Regions from separate parts of the Flexivirga sp. B27 genome, predicted to be linked through region 3. Evidence: riboswitches for the same ligand, from Rfam matches in the RefSeq annotation. Region 3 holds a riboswitch; each other region holds the start of a gene.
The links. Region 3 has a riboswitch for thiamine pyrophosphate ahead of ACSZL9_RS02535 (ECF transporter S component). Riboswitches for the same ligand answer to the same signal wherever they lie in the genome.

Region 1 (6,457 bases), on a different contig from region 3:
CGGGCTCCCCCGAGCGAGGGAGCAGGTTCGCTCCGGCGGGTGAGGAACTGCCGCGCCGCAGCCGACAACCTTCAGGTATGGCACTGATGCAGCACACCCGCTACGACACCTGCGACGCGAGCACGGTCCCGCCCGGAAGCACCCGGGCGGATCGGATCAGGCGACGACTGGCCATCGGCGCAATCGCCGCGACGCTCCCCTACAGCGTGTTGAAGATCGCGTGGTTGTCCGGCTCCCGGGTCGGGCTGTCGGGCTCGACATTCGGCACGAGCGGCGTCATGCATGCCGGCAACGCACTCACCCTCGCACTCGACCTCGTGGCGCTGCTCCTCGCGATCACCGTCTTCTCCGCGGCCCGGGCGCCGCGGTGGTTCCTGCTGCCGACGATGTGGATCGGCTACGGACTGCTCGGTCAGATCGTGGTGACCATCGGGCCCTCCGTAGCCGTGCAACTGCTCACCGGTCCGCCGGCCGACACAAGCACGTCGACACCGATCGCGGGCTGGGTGTATGCCGTGGTCTATGCCGGATTCAGCGGGCTGGGGCTCTGCCTGCTGCCGGCATTCGGCATCTATGCGTGGCAACGTTGGGGTGAGGAGAATCGTTGGGGCGAGCGGCTTTCCGGCATACGGCGCGAAGTGCCGGTCATCCCGACGCTCGGGGTGGCGGCCGTGACGGTGGCTCTGGCGGTGCGCGCGGTCCGATCCGGGTCCGGAGCGGAAGCGACGTCCTGGACCTCCGATGCACTCATCGGTGGCATTGCTGCGCTCGTGCTGCTGGGGGTCGCGCTCGGCCGGCCGGCGCGGATGCGCCGTGCGGTGGCGTTGGCGCTGGTCTGGACCGCGTCCGGTGCGTGGGCGGCATGGGGTTGTTTCAGCCTGGTCCTCAGCACGGTGCCGAACGACCTGGTGACCGACCCGGTCTCAGCCGCCGACGTCACGCTGTATGTCGCAAAGATCATCGCCGGCGCAGCACTGCTGCTCGCAGTCCGGGCGCTGGCGGCGCGACGCCCGGGACACTGACCACGTCCGCCGACGGGCTGCTACGGCAGCAGTGCGCGCAGCGCGGCGGCACTCTCCCGAGGGGTTTCCCGCACGGCACGAACGACCACGATCCGGGTGGCACCGGCGGAGACGACCTCCCGCAGGCGGTCCTCCCGGTCGATGCCGCCGATCGCGAACCACGGCTTGGTCGCATGCTGCGCGGCGAAACGGATCAGCTCCAGCCCGACAGCTGCCCGACCGGGCTTCGTCGGCGTCTCCCACACCGGGCCGACACAGAAGTAATCGATGCCGGCGTCCGAATCAGCTTCCAGCAACTGGTCTTTCGAATGCGTCGAGCGTCCGATCAGCGTCTCCTGGCCAACGATCCGGCGCGCCTGCCCGGTCGTCAGGTCGCCTTGCCCGACGTGCAGGATGTCCGCGTCGACCAGCGCCGCGACGTCCGCTCGATCGTTGACCGCGAGCAACGCACCGGCGCGTCGGGTCTCCTCCTGCACGCGTGACAGCGCCTCGATCTCGGCACGCGACTCCAACTGCTTGTCGCGCACCTGGAGGGCGTCCACCCCGCCGGCGAGCAGCTCGCGGCTGAACTGCGCGAGATCCCCGGCCGGCGGACGTGCATCGGTGCACACGTAGAGGCGGGCACGGCTCAACCGCTCCAGGCGCTCCGTGCGGGTTGAGGTGACCGGGGGACTGACGCGGTGAGACGAGTCGGCAACGTCGGCAGGCATGCGCCTAGACTAGGCACTTGAATCCGCGGGAGCCCCGCTGCACTGCGCAAACGGGCTGAGAGGGCCGGACCGGCCGACCGCTACACCTGATGCGGGTCATGCCGCCGTAGGGAGGAACCTCCGTGCACGGTTCAGCGCCCAGCGTCGCCGTTGTCGGCGCCGGAGTTATCGGACTGTCGACCGCTCGTGAGCTGCATCGCCGCGGCTGGCGCGTCCAGGTCTATGACGAGAAGCCCGCCTCCGGTGCCAGCCACGCAGCTGCCGGGATGCTCGCCCCCGCCGCCGAGACGGTCTGGGACCAGCACGCGCTCTATCCGATGCTCAGCGAATCCGCTTCTCTCTACCCGGAGTTCGCAGCGACCTTGGAGCAGGAGAGCGGCCGACGGGTGGGCTATCTCGAGACAGGCACCGTCGTCGTCGGAGCCGAGGCAGGCGACCGGGCCGAGCTCGACGAGCTGGCCGCCCTCCAGCAGCAACTCGGCCACCCGGCCGAGCGCCTCACCCCGTCCGCAGCGCGGCACCTGGAGCCGGCGCTCGCACCGCAACTCGCGGGGGCCGTGCATCTCCCCCAGGACCACCAGGTCAATCCCCGCCGGTTGACCGCTGCGCTGCTGCAGGTGTTGGAGGACGCGCGGATCCTGGTGCGCGAGAACGTCACCGGGCTGCAAACGGTCGGTGGTCGAACCACTGGTGTGCGCCTCGCCGGTGGCGAGGTGCGACCCGCCGATCAGGTCGTGCTGTGCACCGGCACCGCGTCGGTGCCCGGTTCACCCCCGTCACAGGTCCGTCCGGTGTATGGCGACATCCTCCGGCTCCGCCTCCCGGCCGGGCGACCGCGGCTGATCGAACGCATCATCCGCGGCCTGGTGCGAGGTCGGTCGGTCTACATCGTTCCCCGGGAGGACGAAGAGCTCGTGGTCGGTGCCACCAGCCGAGAGGACGGTGACCCGCAGCCGAGCACCGAGGGCGTGCTCCGGCTGCTGACCGACGCACGCCGGCTGCTGCCCGGGATCGTCGACACCCAATTGGTCGAGGTCACCGCGCGTGCTCGTCCCGGCAGCCCGGACGACCTGCCCGTCATACAACGGCATGACCCGGGTCTGGTGAGCGCCAACGGCTTCTTCCGCCACGGGGTCCTGCTGACGCCGTGGGGTGCCCGCGAGACCGCGAATCTCGTTGAGAACACTTCGGATCAGGAAGGCAATTGAGTGAGTCAGACACAGCAGTCCACCATCGAGGTCAACGGCGAGAGCCGAACCGTGTCGCCGACCACGACCCTGCGGGAGATCGTCGAGGACGTCACCGGCCGCAAGCTGAACACCGACGGCACGCCCGACGACGGCGGGCGGCTGGGTCTGGCCGCAGCGGTGTCCGGGACCGTCATACCTCGTGGCCGGTGGCACACGACCGACCTGCCGAACGGCGCCGTGATCGACGTCGTCACGGCAGCGCAGGGCGGCTGACATGGACACGCTCGTCATCGACGGCATCGCACTCGGTTCGCGACTCATCATGGGCACCGGCGGTGCGACGACACTGGCCTCATTGGAGGCAGCACTGGTCGCGTCGGGCACCGAGCTCACCACGGTTGCGATGCGCCGCTACTCGGCCTCCGGAGGCCAGTCGGTCTTCGATCTGTTGGAACGACTGGGGATTCGCCCGCTGCCGAACACCGCCGGCTGCTTCACCGCTCGCGACGCGGTGCTGACCGCCCAGCTGGCACGCGAGGCACTGGAGACCAATTGGGTCAAGCTCGAGGTGATCGCCGACGAGGACACACTGCTGCCCGACCCGGTCGAACTCGCCGACGCCGCAGAACAGTTGGTCGCCGACGGGTTCACCGTGTTCGCCTACACCAATGACGATCCGGTCCTTGCCCGCAGGCTGGAAGAGACCGGCGTCGCCGTCGTCATGCCCGCCGGTGCACCCATCGGATCGGGACTCGGCATCCTCAACCCGCACAACATCTCGACCATCACGGACCGAGCGAGCATCCCGGTCGTGCTCGACGCCGGCGTCGGCACCGCGTCGGATGCCGCGCTGGCAATGGAGTTGGGTTGCGACGCAGTACTGCTAGCCAGTGCGGTCACCCGCGCACACAACCCGGAGCTGATGGCCCGGGCGATGAAAGATGCTGTGAATGCAGGCTTCTCGGCACGTGCCGCCGGACGCATTCCGCAGCGGGCGTTGGCCGTCGCCTCATCGCCGAACGAGGGACGGATCGCCGCCGTCGACTCCTACGAGGCTGTGCTGTGACTCCGCTGGTCGCGCCAGGTCCGGCGTTGACCCCGGCACAGAGCACGCGGTTCGCCCGACACCTGTCGCTCGCAACTGTCGGCAGCGACGGGCAGCGCCGTTTGCTGAACTCCCGGGTGCTCGTCATCGGCGCCGGCGGCCTGGGGTCGCCGATGATCAGCTATCTCGCGGCGGCGGGCGTCGGCCACCTCACGGTCCTGGACGACGATCGGGTGGAGGAGTCCAACCTGCAGCGGCAGGTCATCCACGCCGGCACACCCATCGGAGCGCTCAAGGTCGACTCCGCCAAAGAGGCGGCGCTGCGCATCAACCCGGACATGAAGGTCACGGCGCTGGCCGAACGGCTCACCGCGGACAACGCCCTGGACCTCTTCGCCGCGCACGATGTCGTCGTCGACGGTGCCGACAACTTCGCCACCCGTTATCTGGCGAACGACGCGGCCGAACTGACCGGCACTCCAGTCGTATGGGGCACGATCTTCGGGTTCGACGGACAGGTCAGCACGTTCTGGCCGGGGCACGGACCGACGCTGCGTGACCTCTTCCCCGAGCAACCCGACGCCGACTCGGTGCCTTCCTGCGCCGACGGCGGAGTGCTCGGATTGCTCTGCGGCTGGGTCGGATCGGTGATGGGGACCGAGGCCGTCAAGCTGATCTGCGGCATCGGTGAGCCGCTGCTCGGACGATTCGCCAGGATCGACGCGCTCGCCGGTCGTATGACGGAGCTCGCCTTCGCCCCCGACCCGGACCGCCCCGCAGTCACCGAGTTGGTGGAGGTGCCGCAGAGTTGTGCGACATCTCCGGTGGCCGAGGTGTCCGCGGCACAACTGCCCCAGCTGGACAACTACACCTTGATCGACGTGCGCGAAAGCTGGGAACGAGACATCGTCTCGGTGCCGAACGCTGTCGCCATACCCCTGGACGAGCTGCGGGCAGATCGGTGGAGTGCCGTCGAAAACGCAACCACCGCAAGGCGACTGGTCTTCATGTGCAAGTCGGGAGCACGTTCGCGGTCGGCCATCGAGTTGCTGGGCAGCGCCGACGGGCGCGAGCTGCTCAACCTTGCCGGAGGTGTCCTTGCCTGGGCCGCTGCCGAGGGCATCGACGCGGTCTACTGACGGCCGTCGGCGGGCCGCCTCGTCAGATGTTCGTCAACTGACGGTGACGCTCGGGCTGCCTGCGGTGTCCTCGTCGATCGGCTCGCCCATCTCGTCGGCGATGCGCATCGCCTCCTCGATCAAGGTCTCGACGATCTGTGACTCGGGGACCGTCTTGATGACCTTGCCCTTGACGAAGATCTGACCCTTGCCGTTGCCGGACGCCACACCGAGGTCGGCCTCTCGCGCCTCACCGGGACCGTTGACGACGCAACCCATGACGGCCACCCGCAGCGGCACCGTCATACCCTCGAGGCCGGCAGTGACCTCGTCGGCCAACTTGTAGACGTCGACCTGCGCGCGTCCGCACGACGGGCAGGAGACGATCTCCAGCTTGCGCGGGCGCAGGTTGAGCGACTGCAGGATCTGGGTGCCGACCTTGATCTCCTCGACCGGCGGGGCCGACAACGACACGCGGATGGTGTCGCCGATTCCCTTGGACAGCAGCGCACCGAACGCGGTGGCCGACTTGATGGTGCCCTGGAAGGCCGGGCCGGCCTCGGTCACGCCGAGGTGCAACGGCCAGTCGCCGCGCTCGGCCAGTAACTCGTAGGCGCGGACCATGACGACGGGGTCGTTGTGCTTCACCGAGATCTTGAAGTCGTGGAAGTCGTGCTCCTCGAAGAGACTTGCCTCCCAGACCGCCGACTCGACGAGCGCCTCGGGGGTCGGCTTGCCATACTTCTCCAGCAGCCGCTTGTCCAGTGAACCGGCGTTGACGCCGATGCGCAGGGAAACGCCGGCGTCCTTGGCGGCCTTGGCGATCTGCTTGACCTGGTCGTCGAACTTGCGGATGTTGCCGGGGTTGACGCGCACGGCCGCGCAGCCTGCATCGATGGCCGCGAAGACGTACTTCGGCTGGAAGTGGATGTCGGCGATCACCGGGATCTGCGACTTCTGCGCGATCGCCGGGAGCGCATCGGCGTCGTCCTGGCTCGGGCACGCGACGCGCACGATGTCACAGCCGGCAGCGGTGAGCTCGGCGATCTGCTGCAACGTCGCGTTGACGTCGGTGGTCGGGGTCGTGCACATCGACTGCACGGAGATCGGAGCATCGCCGCCGACCTCCACCTTGCCGACCTTGATCTTGCGAGACTTGCGGCGGGGCGCGAGCACCGGCGCCGGAGCGCTCGGCATACCGAGAGAAACTGTCACACCTTCAGTATGACTCTCGTCCGTCGCATTTCCGAAGGTGGTCGTCCGTCCGGCCATCGCACGGCCGTCGCACGAAATTCAACAAACCGTTGACGACAAGTGCGGCCCGTGCCACGCTTTCATGTGTCGAAACTCAAATTTCACTATATGAAAGCGA
Region 2 (6,457 bases), on a different contig from region 3:
CGGTCACCAGGTAGAGCCGCAGTGCGGCCGGGTCGAGTCTCGAGGGGGACGGCGAGGACGAGGTCGTCACCGCAACCTCGCCAACTGCTCGGCGCCGAGGCCGTGCAGCGCATCCAGGATCTCGACCGCGAACGACCCCGGTCCTGCGGACCGCTCGGCGGCCACCTCGGCCGCGATCGTCCAGACCGCTGTCGCCGCGAACGCCGCGTCGGCGGCCGGCGCACAGGCGGTGAACGCAGCCGTCATCGCACCGAGCGCACAGCCGACGCCGGTCACCTTGGTCATCATCGGCGTGCCGTTGGAGATCGTGCGCACGCCCGTCGCGGACACGATGTGATCGACCGGGCCGCTCACGGCGACAACACCGCCGGTGCGCTCACACAGTGCGCGTGCGGGCTCCAGTGCGGCCTCGGCGCCGGCAGTGCTGTCGACTCCCCGGCCGCCGCCGTCCAGGCCCGCGAGACTGATGACCTCCGAGGCGTTTGCGCGTATGACGCTCGGTGCCAGCGGCACGAGTGCCGCGGCGACGCGATCCCGCAGCGGCAACCCACCGACGGCGACCGGGTCGAGCACCCACGGCGTGCCTGCGGCACGCGCGGCCTCGGCGGTGGCCAGCATCGTCTCGCCGACGGGCGGTGTGATCGTCCCGACGTTGAGTAGCACGGCATCTGCGACACCGGCGAAAACCGTTGCCTCTTCGAGGTTGTCGACCATCGCCGGTGCTGCGCCGAGTGCGAGCAGCACGTTCGCGGTGAAGCCCGTGACCACCGAGTTGGTGATGCACTGCACGAGCGGCCCGCGGTCGCGGAGCTGCGCCAGCAGGTCCACGACCTCGGACGGACGCAGCGGGTCGGTCACCTGTCCGCTCACCAGGGCCACCGTTCGTCACGCACCGCGGCGTCCCAGAACATCCACTCGTAGCGGGTGGCGACCTCCACGTGCCGTGCCATGTCAGCGAGCTGGTCATCGGAGAGGCCACGTGCCGTGCTGTCGATCACCTGCAGCATCTCCGCAACGCTCTGGTTGAAGCCGGGTGCGGCATACGACTCGATCCACTGTGCGTAGACCGGGTCCGCTGAGCCGTTCTCGACCAGCGCGTCGCCGACCTGCTGGTAGATCCAATAGCAGGGCAGCACGGCTGCCAGGCCCTCGTGGAAGGGCCGCTGCGCACAGACCGACAGCAGATAGCTGGTGTAGGCGGTGGTCGCCGGCGACTTCGGCGTGCTGTGCAGCAGCTGCGGGTCGAGGCCGGCCTGTTCGAGCAGCTGCGGGTGCAGGCCGAGCTCGGTGGCGACTGCGGTCCCGGCGTGCGAGGCAAGCGTGCCGACCGCATCGACGGGTGCCTTGGCCGCCAGCAGGGAGAGTGCTCGCGCGTATTCGCCGAGGTAGAGCGTGTCCTGAATGATGAAGTATCCGAACGCTTCTCGCGGCAGGGTGCCCGCTGCCAGTCCACTCAGGAAATCGTGCGCGAGGACGCGCTTGAGGCCGTCCTCCATCGGTGCTCCGAGCACCGGCCACCAGGTGTATGACGTCGTCGACATCGAAATGCCCCTTCCTCCGCCGGCATTGTCCGGCTCAGGTGTTAGCGGTCGGCGACGATCCTGTCGCCCTCTCAGCCCGGTCCTTCCGAGCTCCCGCGGGTTGTCGACACCACCGTAGCGTGAGCGTCACCACCGAGCGCGGCCAGACCATGTTCGGCACGCTCCACCTCGAACGCCGCGTCCCGGGCACGGGCAACCTCGAGTGCACGCCGGAACCACGAGCGTGCCTGGTCCGGCCGCCCGTCCCGCTGATGCATCTGCGCGAGGTTGTTCAGGACTGAAGCGAGCAGCTCCGGGACCTCCAGCCGCTCCGCCTGCTCCCGGACCCGGTGGGTCAGCGCGAACGCCTGGGCGGTGTCGCCGAGTCGGTGCAGTGCGATCGCCAGGTTGGACCGGCTGTAGAGGACTCCGATCTCATCCCCGAACGACTGTGCCTGGGTGATGGCGGCCTCAGCGGTGCGCACCGCGCGATGCAGGACCTGTGGGTCGTCGGACTGCGCGAAGATGTCCGCCAGGTTCGACAGTGAGATCCGCTCCCTGTCCGGCCAGTGGTGCTCAGCAGCGAGCCGGGCCGCACCTTCCAACGCGGCGACCGCTTCGTCCATGTGCCCCAGCCGCGTGTGTGCCACCCCGAGATTGGCCAACGCACGCGACCGCAGGTCGGCGTCGCCGGCGCCCACGGCAAGCTCGTTCACCTGGTCGAGTTCGCGGATCGCCTGCTCGTAGTCGCCGGTGATGAGCGAGCAGACCGCGAGCGAGTTCAGCGCGGCCGGCAGGTGTCCGTGCCGATCGTCGCGCAAGAGTGCGACGGCACGCTCCAGGTGGGCACGTGCCTGCGCCGGACGGCTGCTGCGCACGTAGGTCATACCCAAATGGCGCTCCGCTGTGGCCTCGGCCACGGAGTCACCCAGCACTGCTGCCGTGGACGCGGCCACGCGTTGCAACGACATTGCAGTGTTCATGTCGCCGCGGTTCCACAGGTGCCACGAGAGCATGGTCGCCAACCGCAGGAAGTGGGTGTGGTGACCCTGCCCGAAGGCCTGGTCGGCCGCTGCGAGCAGCGTCGTCCGCTCCGTCTCCAACCAGTGCACGGCGTCCTCCGCACCCCACCGCGCGGGCGCCTCCGGCAACCAACTCAGGTCGCCGGCCGCCGAGGGGTTCGGCACGATGATCGCGGACGCACACTTGGCACAGTAGAAGTCCAGCACTCTGCGGGATGCTGCCGCACGGTCCTCAGTGAGCTCTTCGTGCAGTGCGGCGCGCTGACCGAAGACCTGCACCAATGAGTGCATCTCCCAACGGTTTTCGGCGGTGCGACGCAGCAGGTGCGAGCGTTCCAACGCGACCAGCACGGTGTATGTCGCGCCGGTTGACCGACCGAGGAGCGCTGCCGCGGCGCCGAGCCCCGTCTCGAGCGCCGGATGCAGTGAGAGCAACCGCAGTGCACGGCGCTCGTCGTCACGCAACCCGTCGTAAGTGATGGTGAGGGCGCCCGCCACCCCGTCCTCGAGCTGCAGGGAGGTCAACCGGTCGCGATATGCCTGCACGTGTTGCCCGGCCGTCCACGTCGTCTGCCGTGCGGCACGCGCACCGATCAGACTCACCGCGAGCGGCAACCCGTCCGAGGCCTGTTGCAGGTCTACCGCGGCCTGATCGTCGACAGCGAGCCGCCGCCCGGCCGTGAGTGAGAGCAACCTTGCGCACGACGCAGCGTCCAGTCCGTCCAGCTCGATGTCTTCGACCCCGATCGGCCACTCCAGCACCCACCTGCTGGTGATCAGCACGCGAGTCGTGCTGTCGATCGGCAGCAGCAGCTCGACGTCCTCGGGACGATCGACGTCGTCCAGCACCAGCGCTGTCGACCTCGAGCTGAGCAGCCGCAGGTAGGCCGCACGCCGACCGGCCGGTGTGCTCGGCACGGTGCCGTGCGGGTCCAGCGTCCGCAGCACACTGACGATGGCGTCGAACGGGTCGAGATCTCCCTCCCCCGAGCCGAGCACGACGCGGACCGCCGTGTCGACCAGCCCTGCCTCCAGCAGCTCATGGGCGGCCGTGACCGCCAGCGCCGACTTCCCCACTCCGGACAATCCGTGCAACACGTGCACCCGCGGCGCGTCCGGCGCCGTCAGCCTCGCGAGCTCCTCAGCGCGGCCGGCGAAGGGTCGTGTCCTCTGCGGCAGCGCTGCCACCTGCGAGGTGATCCGCCCCGCGGGACGCATGGCGCTGCGCGCTGCGAGTCGCCACAGGGTGCGGCCTTCGATCCCTGCTCCCAGCGCCTCGGCGATGTCGACGACGAGGTCGGTGTCGATGCGTTGCCGGCCGTCTCTGAAGCAGTCGTAGACGGTGACCCGGCCCGGCGCCGCACCCACGCGTGCCGCTCCGCGGCGACCCCGGATCACGCCGACCTCGCGTGCGATCCAGGTGTATGACGGGCTACCGGCCCACACCCGCAACTCACGCAGCGCGGCGGTCAGACTGTCGAGCCCGTCGATCGGCCCCGGACCGGGCGGAGGATCCGACGCGACCGGATGCGGGGTTTCACGGGCCATGTCGTCAGAGGTTCCGGTCGGCGGTGTCGGGCACCGTCAGGCTACTGCGCCTGACCCGGCATCTGACGCGAAACAGCCGTATCCGCCGGGGTGTTCGGGTTCGTTCGGGTTGGCTCGGGTTTGGTTGTGCCGAGCTCCGCGGCGCTGAGAACGTCGCGGTACGAGTGGCCGCGTCCGCCCACCGAGGCGGCAGCAGATCAACGGGAGGGGAAGGCAGTATGACGAATCCGACGAGGCGACAGGTGGCCAGGACGGCAGCCTGGACCGTGCCGGTGCTCGCAGTTGCCGGCGCTGCTCCCGCAGCATCGGCGTCGACGGGGAACCAGGCGTGTCCCGGGACGTTCGCGGGGCCGGTCGGCAGCTGGCTGAGCAGCACCGGGTTCGACTCCTTCGGCGCGTGGAACGGTGGCGCGTCGTGGTATCTCGACATCAATCTCACGTTTGCGAGCGCGGGCTGCGGCTTCGGGTCGGACTACGGCGTGGAGACGGCCGCTGCCGACGTGGTCACGCACTACGAGCAGAACGGCGCGACCGGCACGAAGAAGCCGGCGCTGGTGCACACGGGACTCGACTCCTTCTCCGACTCCGGGGTGTGCTCGGACAAGCTGATCCTGGTCATGGGCGGGCTCGGCGAGCCGGACCTGTTCGTGACGAAGGTGAACTTCCTCTACACCGTCTCCGGCCTACCTGGTCAGGGTGACACCCCCTGCACGGTGCCCGTGGTGGCGACCCTGACCTACCCCGCCGGTGCCGAGGGCAACAACTCCCAGGGGGCGGTCACGATCTCGTAACCGTCCCGGCCGGCGAGCGGGTCAGCCCAAGGCTCGCGTGACGTCCTGCATCAGATCGTCGACGTCCTCGAGCCCGACCGAGAGCCGCAGCACGCCGTCGGTGATGCCGACGACCGCCCGTGCCTCGGGACCCATGCGCCGGTGGGTGGTCGTCGCCGGGTGCGTGATCAGCGACTTGGAGTCGCCGAGGTTGTTCGAGATATCAACGATGTCAAGGGAATTCATGAACGCGAACGCCTCGTCCTTGCCGCCGTCCAGCTCGAACGTCACGACCGTGCCGCCGCCGCTCATCTGCCGTCGGGCCAGCTCGTGCTGCGCGTGTGACTCCAGGAAGGGATACCAGACCCGCCGGACCGCCGGATGGCCCTGCAGCGCTCGGGCGATCTGCAGCGCACTGCGAGACTGCGCCTGCACCCGCAGCCGCATGGTCTCCAGACCCTTCAACAGCACCCACGCGTTGAAGGCGGACATCGATGGGCCGGTATGCCGCAGGAGGTTCTCGACAGGACCGTGGATGTAGTCGTCCGGGCCGAGGATCGCCCCGCCGAGCACCCGACCCTGGCCGTCGATGTGCTTGGTCGCCGAGTAGACCACGATGTCGGCGCCGTGCCGTAACGGCTGCGAGAAGACGGGCGTGCCGAAGACGTTGTCCACGACGACCTTCGCGCCGGCGGCATGCGCACGCTCGGTGACGAAGTCGATGTCGACCAACTCCTGCATCGGGTTGCTCGGCGTCTCGAAGAAGACTGCCTTGGTCGGCTCCGCGAGTGCTGCGGCCCACTGCTCGTTGTCCGGACCGTCGACGAAGACCGTCTTGACGCCCCACCGCGGCAGGATCTCATCGAGTATGACGAAACACGATCCGAACAGGCCGCGCGCGGCCACGACCCGGTCCCCCGCACCCAGCAACGCAGCCAGGGCGGTGAAGACTGCTCCCATGCCGGATCCGGTTGCGTAGCAAGCCTCCGCGCCCTCCAGTCGGCGCAAACGGTCCTCGAAGACCGCGACCGTGGGGTTGCCGTAGCGGCTGTAGACGAACCGGTCGGCATCCCCGGTGAACGCCGCCTCCGCGGCCTGGGCCGACTCGTAGACGAAGCCCGAGGTGAGGTAGAGCGCCTCGGAGGTCTCCTCGAAACCGCTGCGGTGCAGACCGCCACGGACGGCGACCGTGTCAGGGGACCAGTCTTCGTGCTCGCTCATGCAGCGCAGCTTTCCACACCGGCACGCGCCGCGACCCGCCCGTCCGGTCTACGACCACGACAAACGGAGGGCGTCGACGAACTCGTTCGTTGACGCCCTCCGTTTGTCGTGCGAGGAGCTGGAGCAGAAGACTCAGCGCAGGTGGTGTGTGTCGTTGGTGTAGGCGACGCTGGCGTTGCCGTCGCCGTAGACGTCGATCTGAGTCAGCGACGCCGGATCCGCGGCGAGCAGCCACGCGTGGCCCAGGCTCAATCCGAGCAGGGAGCGCAGCACCACCAGGATGGGCATCCGGTGGGTGGCCACCACCACCGTGCCGCCGCGCTCGACAGCACGCTCGCGCGCGGCGTTGACGCGCTCGACCAGCTCCCGGTGCGTC
Region 3 (6,457 bases):
TACACCTCCCGCTACGGCCTGGAGGGGTTCATCACCCGGCTGCGCAACCTTGCCGAGGCCGAGCCGTTCATCGCTGCCGGCATGCCGGTGATCACCTCGGTCTCCTTCAAGAGCTCCGAGCTGGACGGCGCGGGTTACTCGACCAACGGTCACCTGATGGTGCTCGTCGGCTTCACCGCCGACGGCGACCCGGTGATGAACGACCCGGCGTCGCACCTGATCCCCGACAACAACGAAGTCCGCGTCACCTACAAGCGCGAGCAGTTCGAGAACGTCTGGGTGCCCCACAGCGGCGGCACGGTCTACATCAACCACCCGCCGAAGCTCCGGCTGCCGCAGGCGCCGGGCGAAGCCAACTGGTGAGACGTAGGTGATCGAGTAGCCGGGGGAGCGCAGCGGCGGAGGCGTATCGAGATCCTGCGGCGTCAGGCCAGCCGCAGCGCCAGCGGTATGCCGATCGTCACCAACACAGCCACGGTGACGACGGCGCTGTCCCGCCGGGACCAGGGTGAGGGTTCTGCCCAGGTGCGCTGCTGTGCCGTGGCGAAGCCGCGCGCATCCATCGCGAGGGACAGCTGAGTGGCGCCACGCATCGCGGACACCAGCAGCCCGAATGCCAGCGGCCCGGTCGTTGCGGCCCGTGCGATCGGACCGCCGGCCGGGCCGAACCCGCGGATCCGTCGCGTCCGCTGCAGCTGGTCCCAGGTCTCTCCGAGCCGGTCGAAGCGGGTCAGCGACGCTGCGAACGCGCCGACGAAACGCGCTGGCAACCGGAGGTTCTGGGCGAGCGCGTCGCCGAACCGCATCGGGTCGATGAACGCTGCGACGACGGCGCCGGGCAGTGCGAGCACCAGGATCCGTCCGGCGGCGGTCGTGGCCGTCGTCGGGTCGTGCCCGCCCAGCAGCCAGGACGACCACCACAGGGACACGGCGGCGAATCCGACGGCGAAGAGCCGCCAGCGCAGCGGCCGCCAGGACGGCACGCAGGCGACAGCCAGCACGGCATACACCGCGACGACCAGGAGCGCGGTCATCGGCCGGTCGACGAGGAACGACCCGATGATCGCGGTGAACCCGAAAGTCAGCAGGGCGAGCGGATTGGCTTGCGGCATCAGCTGTTTCATCCGACGGCCTGCCCGTCCTTGACGTGTATGACGTCATCGGCCCGCAGCACCAACGACTCGTCGTGGGTGGCGACACCGACCGTCGCACCGGCGTCCCGGGCGGCCAGCGCCCACCCGGTGACGGCAGCCCAGGTGTTGCGGTCCTGACCGACCGTCGGCTCGTCGAGCAGGACGACGCCGGGACGGTGGGCCAGGGCCGCGATCACCGCGAGCCGGCGCTGTTCACCACCGGACAACTGGAAGGGGTTGGCGCCTGCGAGGTGCTCCAGGTGCAGCAGCTCCAGCAGCCCGTCGACGTCGACCGATTTGCCCAGAACACCTGCGGTGCAAGCGACTTCGTCGCGCACGGTGTTGCGCAGGAAGCCGTGCTCGGGGTTCTGCGGCACGAAACCGGCGGCAGCGGCCAGTGCCTTGGAGCGCCGGCGAGCCAGCGTCGGCTCGACTCCGGTGATCTCGCCGCCGCTGGGACGCAGCAGTCCGGCAAAGGCCGCGAGCAGCGTCGACTTCCCGGCGCCCGACGGGCCGACCAGTGACGTCATACGCCCGGGGCGTAGCGCGGTGCTCGCGCCGTCGAGTGCGCGATGGGTGAGCGTGCCGTGCAACGACCGGGTCGACAGGTCGACCTGCAGTGACTCGGCACGCAGCTCCGGACCCGGCCGGTCAGGCGTGACCCACTCGGCATCGACCTGCACGGGTGTCGGGTCCGGCACGCCCGGCATCCAGACACCGGCCCGGACCATCCGCTCGGTGTGCTCGGCGGTGAACCGGGTCGGCGTCGTGTCGGCGACCACCCGGCCGCGCTCCAGCACGACCACCCGGTCGCAATGCCGCAGCCACGGTCCGATGCGGTGCTCGACGACGAGGGTCGTCGCACCGACCGCGCGCGCCGCGTCCAGGACGCAGCGGCGCACGACGTCCGAGGTCTCGGCGTCGAGCATCGAGGTGGGTTCGTCCAGCAGCAGGAGCCCGGGCCGGATCGCCAGCACGCCCGCGAGTGCCAGGCGCTGCAGCTCACCGCCGGAGAGCGCGGAGGTGGGGCGCGCGACGTCATACCGCAGGCCGACCCGGTCCAGGCCGTCGTGCACGCGTCGCCAGATCTCCTCGCGGGGGAGGGCGAGGTTCTCCGGCCCGAACGCGACCTCCCGGCCGACGGTTGCAGCGACGATCGAGTCCGCGGGATTCTGCAGCAGCAGGCCCGCCGGTGCGTCCACTTCGACGGTGCCGGCGAGATCCCCGGGCACGGCCTCGCCGAGCAGGCCGGCCAGTGCCCGCAACACCGTGGACTTACCGGCGCCGCTGCCGCCGGCGAGCAGCACCATCTCGCCGGGGGAGAAGCTCAGGTCGAGTCCGCTGATGACCTCGTGGCGGCGCCCCAGGGGGCGCCAACCGAAACCTGAGATCCTTGCGTGCGCCCCGGCGGTTGCCCCGCTCACACCGCGTTGCGGGCGTGGTGCTCACGACCCGCGCCGAAGGCGTCCAGGACGCCGGTCGCGGCCAGTGCGCGCACCAGCAGCCAACCCACGACTCCGGCCAGCACGGCCCCGGATAGGACCGTGCAACCGAGATAGGCCAGCTTGTAGTTCCAGGTCCAGACCGAGTAGTAGCTGTGCCACTCGTAGAGCACGACCTCGAAGACCGCCGCCATCGCGCCGCCGAGGGCGGCGATGGTCAGTCCGAAGCGCTTGTAGAGCAATAACGCGAGCACGACCTCGACGCCGAGGCCCTGCAGCAACCCGGAGACCAGGGTGCCCGTGCCCCACTGGTTGCCGATGAGCATTTCGACCGAGGCGGCGATGAGCTCGGCCGCGACGGCTGCGCCGGGCTTACGGACGACGAGACCGCCGAGGACGCCCGCGATCAGCCAGGGGCCGACGAGCAGGCCGACGGCGGGCGGGGTCGCGAACAGCGCCAATGTGCTGATGCCGTTCCAGGCCTGCGACCAGCCCCAGAAGACGACACCGGACGCGACGCCGAGCGTTGCGACGGTGACCAGGTCGATAGTGCGATAACGAAGTAGCGAGGTGGTGGTGGCCCGTTCCCCGGGCGCGCTGACAGTCGTCATGAAGAACTCCCTTCGCCGGTGCTAACCGGAGCAGGTTCGAGGGTCTGCGGCGAGCCGCACTCTCAGCGCCGAAGCGCTCCCCTGTCTGATGTGTCTGTATTTCCAAGTGCCAACGCTACCAGCGTCGGGGTCGTGCAACCGAAGTGAGCCGTCGGACGTCCTTGCTCGGTCAGCGCCGACCCGGCGCGTAGACTCGATCGACGCGTAATCGAGAACGGAAGGCGCGAACTGAAGTGGGACTGCTGGACACGATTTCCTCACCCGAGGACCTGCGACGGCTTCCGGCAGAGCGCTTGGACGAGTTGGCCACTGAGATCCGGGCGTTTCTCGTGGAGTCGGTGTCGCGCACCGGCGGTCACCTCGGCCCCAACCTGGGAGTCGTGGAGCTGACGCTCGCGATCCACCGGGTCTTCGAGTCGCCCACGGACTCCATCGTTTTCGACACCGGTCACCAGTCCTACGTGCACAAGCTGCTCACCGGGCGGCACGACTTCTCCAAGCTCAAGAAGCAGGGCGGCCTGTCCGGCTATCCGTCACGCGCTGAGTCCGAGCACGACATCGTCGAGAGCTCGCACGCGTCGTCCTCGCTGTCCTGGGCCGAGGGCATCGCCAAGGCTCGCGTGCTGAGCGGGGAGCCGCATCGTCATACCGTCGCGGTGATCGGTGACGGCGCACTCACCGGCGGTATGTCGTGGGAGGCGATCAACAACATCGCGGTCGAGCGTGACCTGCCGCTGGTCATCGTCGTCAACGACAACGAGCGCAGCTACGCGCCGACGATCGGTGGACTCGCCGACCACCTCGCGGCGCTGCGGACCACGCGGAAGTACGAGCAGATGCTCGACTGGGGCAAGACCACGCTGAAGGGTGTGCCGAAGGTCGGCGGTCTCGCCTACGAGACGCTGCACGGCGTCAAGCGCGGCATCAAGGACATCGTCTATCCGCAGCAGGGCATGTTCGAGGACCTGGGCATCAAGTATGTCGGGCCGGTCGACGGGCACGACGAGGGTGCGGTCGAGCAGGCGCTGCGTCGGGCGCGGGCGTTCGGCGCGCCGTGCATCGTGCACGTCATCACCGAGAAGGGACGCGGCTACCAGCCCGCGCTGGACGATCTGGCCGATCACATGCACGGCATCGGCAAGATCAACCCGGAGACCGGGCTGCCCTTCGAGGTGGCGGGCCGCATCTGGACCGACGAATTCAGTGACGAGATGGTGCGGTTGGGAGCGGAGCGCACGGATCTGGTCGCCATCACCGCGGCGATGATGATCCCGGTCGGCCTGGACAAATTCGCCGAGGTCTACCCGCAGCGGGTGATCGACGTCGGCATCGCCGAGCAGCATGCGGTGACGATGGCGTCCGGGTTGGCGTATGGCGGCATGCACCCCGTCGTCGCGGTCTATGCGACCTTCCTCAACCGGGCGTTCGACCAGATGCTGATGGACGCCGGACTGCATCACGCCGGAGTGACGTTCGTGCTCGACCGGGCAGGCGTGACCGGTTCGGACGGTGCCTCGCACAACGGCATGTGGGACATGTCGATCTGCTCCATCGTGCCCGGTCTGCGACTGGCGGCACCGCGTGACGGCGAGCAGGTCAAATCGCAGCTGCGAGAAGCAGTCTCGGTCAACGACGCGCCCACAGTGATCCGCTTCCCGAAGGGAGACGTCGCTGAGCCGCTGGCCGCGGAGCGCACTGACGGAGCCGTGGACGTGCTGCGCGACGCGACAGACCCGGAGATCATGATTGTCGGTGTCGGGTCGATGTGCCCGACAGCGCTGCAGGTTGCGGAAAAGCTTGAGGCTCAAGGGCATTCGACGCTCGTCGTCGACCCGCGATGGGTGCTTCCGGTCTCCGAGGACGTCGTGCGTATGGCGCGCTCGGTGCAGCACGTCGTGGTCATCGAGGACAACCTCGTCACTTCGGGTGTTGGAGTCGCGACCGCGCATGCGCTGAGTGCGGCGGAGGTCACTGCTCGGGTGCACACCTTCGGCATACCCAAGGAATACCTGGAGCACGCCTCACGTGGTCAGGTGCTCGAGGCGATCGGCCTGACCCCCGACGTCATCGGCACGCGACTGATCGCGCGCTTCGCCGCTCACGCGTGACAGCCGACAACCAGACCGGTCGAGTGCCGCAGGAGTCCCAAGCTGGTCGAGTGCCGGAGGAGCATGCGGGTCGAGTGCCGCAGGAGCCACAAGCTGGTCGAGTGCCGGGGGAGCGCAGCGGAGGAGGTGTAGCGAGACCGGCGACCGGCCAACTCTCGAATTCCGAGCGCTGGCAGACCGATTCGTGGCGCCGCGAAGCCACCCGCTGGATCGACGAGTCCCTCGAGCGCCGCGGCCTGACGCGTGTCCCGGTGACACCACGCCAGCCCCGTGTGCGGCCGTGGTCCACGCAGCTCGTCGTCGACACCTCTGCCGGGCGCGCGTGGTTCAAGGCATGCTCACCGAGCACCTCACCCGAGCCCGCGATCTACCGCGTGCTGACCGGAGTCGCCCCTGACCGGGTGCCGGAGATCTGGGCATCGGACGAGGAGCGTGGCTGGTTGTTGATGCCCGATCAGGGCGCGTTGTTGCGCGCGGTTGCCGACGCCGAGACGATCGTCGGCCTGTGGTCCGGTGTGCTCCGCCGCTACGCCCGGCTGCAGCGTGCCTCGATCGATGTGGTCGACGACCTGGTGGGCGGCGGTGTGCCGAGGTGGGACCCGCAGAGCCTGGTGACGCACTGGCTCGAAGGGCGCGGAGCCCACGTTCCGGAGACCGAACGTCCGCTGCGCGAGGCAGCCGCCCGGCTTGCCGACTCCGGCCTGCCGGAGACGATCCAGCACAACGATCTGCACGCGGGGAACGTCTTCTGCGCCGACGGCTCACCGGCCGCCATACACGATGCGCGGTTCTTCGACTGGGGCGACGCGTATGTCGGAAATCCGTTGTGTTCGTTGATGATTGCTCTTCAGGGGCCGTCATACCACTTCGGTCTCCCGGATGACCCGGAGCGCGACGCACGGCTGACGCGCGCCTATCTGTCGGCGTGGGCGGACCTGGTGCCGAGTGCGCAGCTGAAGGAGCTGCTGCCAGATGCCACGCTCATCGCGTGCCTTGCCCGAGTGCGTGCCAACGGGCGTGCCCTGCAGTACGCGACCGACGCCGAACGTGTCGAGTGGACCCCGAAGATCGTCGATCCGGTCATCGAGCAGATCCAGGTCGCGCTGGGCATCGAACGACAGGTGGACACCGACGACGCCGACTGACGTTCCGCACCGCCGTTG

Region 1: it holds a riboswitch for thiamine pyrophosphate, as region 3 does, so the genes downstream of both, thiO (glycine oxidase ThiO) here and ACSZL9_RS02535 (ECF transporter S component) in region 3, are expected to answer to the same signal.
Region 2: it holds a riboswitch for thiamine pyrophosphate, as region 3 does, so the genes downstream of both, tenA (thiaminase II) here and ACSZL9_RS02535 (ECF transporter S component) in region 3, are expected to answer to the same signal.

Annotation. Positions count from the first base shown of each region.
Region 1 is NZ_JBPYUM010000002.1:415,403-421,859, reverse strand. It holds gene ACSZL9_RS10820 (hypothetical protein) at 78-1,022, shown strand; gene thiE (thiamine phosphate synthase) at 1,043-1,732, opposite strand; TPP riboswitch at 1,748-1,862, shown strand; gene thiO (glycine oxidase ThiO) at 1,855-2,940, shown strand; gene thiS (sulfur carrier protein ThiS) at 2,941-3,195, shown strand; gene ACSZL9_RS10800 (thiazole synthase) at 3,197-3,988, shown strand; gene ACSZL9_RS10795 (ThiF family adenylyltransferase) at 3,985-5,106, shown strand; gene ispG (flavodoxin-dependent (E)-4-hydroxy-3-methylbut-2-enyl-diphosphate synthase) at 5,140-6,282, opposite strand.
Region 2 is NZ_JBPYUM010000002.1:637,720-644,176, reverse strand. It holds gene thiE (thiamine phosphate synthase) at 1-70, opposite strand, end outside; gene thiM (hydroxyethylthiazole kinase) at 67-870, opposite strand; gene tenA (thiaminase II) at 867-1,541, opposite strand; TPP riboswitch at 1,536-1,648, opposite strand; gene ACSZL9_RS11915 (tetratricopeptide repeat protein) at 1,613-4,090, opposite strand; gene ACSZL9_RS11910 (hypothetical protein) at 4,309-4,881, shown strand; gene ACSZL9_RS11905 (O-succinylhomoserine sulfhydrylase) at 4,903-6,081, opposite strand; gene ACSZL9_RS11900 (bifunctional RNase H/acid phosphatase) at 6,214-6,457, opposite strand, start outside.
Region 3 is NZ_JBPYUM010000001.1:519,431-525,887, reverse strand. It holds gene ACSZL9_RS02550 (peptidase C39 family protein) at 1-363, shown strand, start outside; gene ACSZL9_RS02545 (energy-coupling factor transporter transmembrane component T family protein) at 426-1,124, opposite strand; gene ACSZL9_RS02540 (ABC transporter ATP-binding protein) at 1,121-2,557, opposite strand; gene ACSZL9_RS02535 (ECF transporter S component) at 2,554-3,186, opposite strand; TPP riboswitch at 3,177-3,279, opposite strand; gene dxs (1-deoxy-D-xylulose-5-phosphate synthase) at 3,420-5,294, shown strand; gene ACSZL9_RS02525 (aminoglycoside phosphotransferase family protein) at 5,291-6,439, shown strand.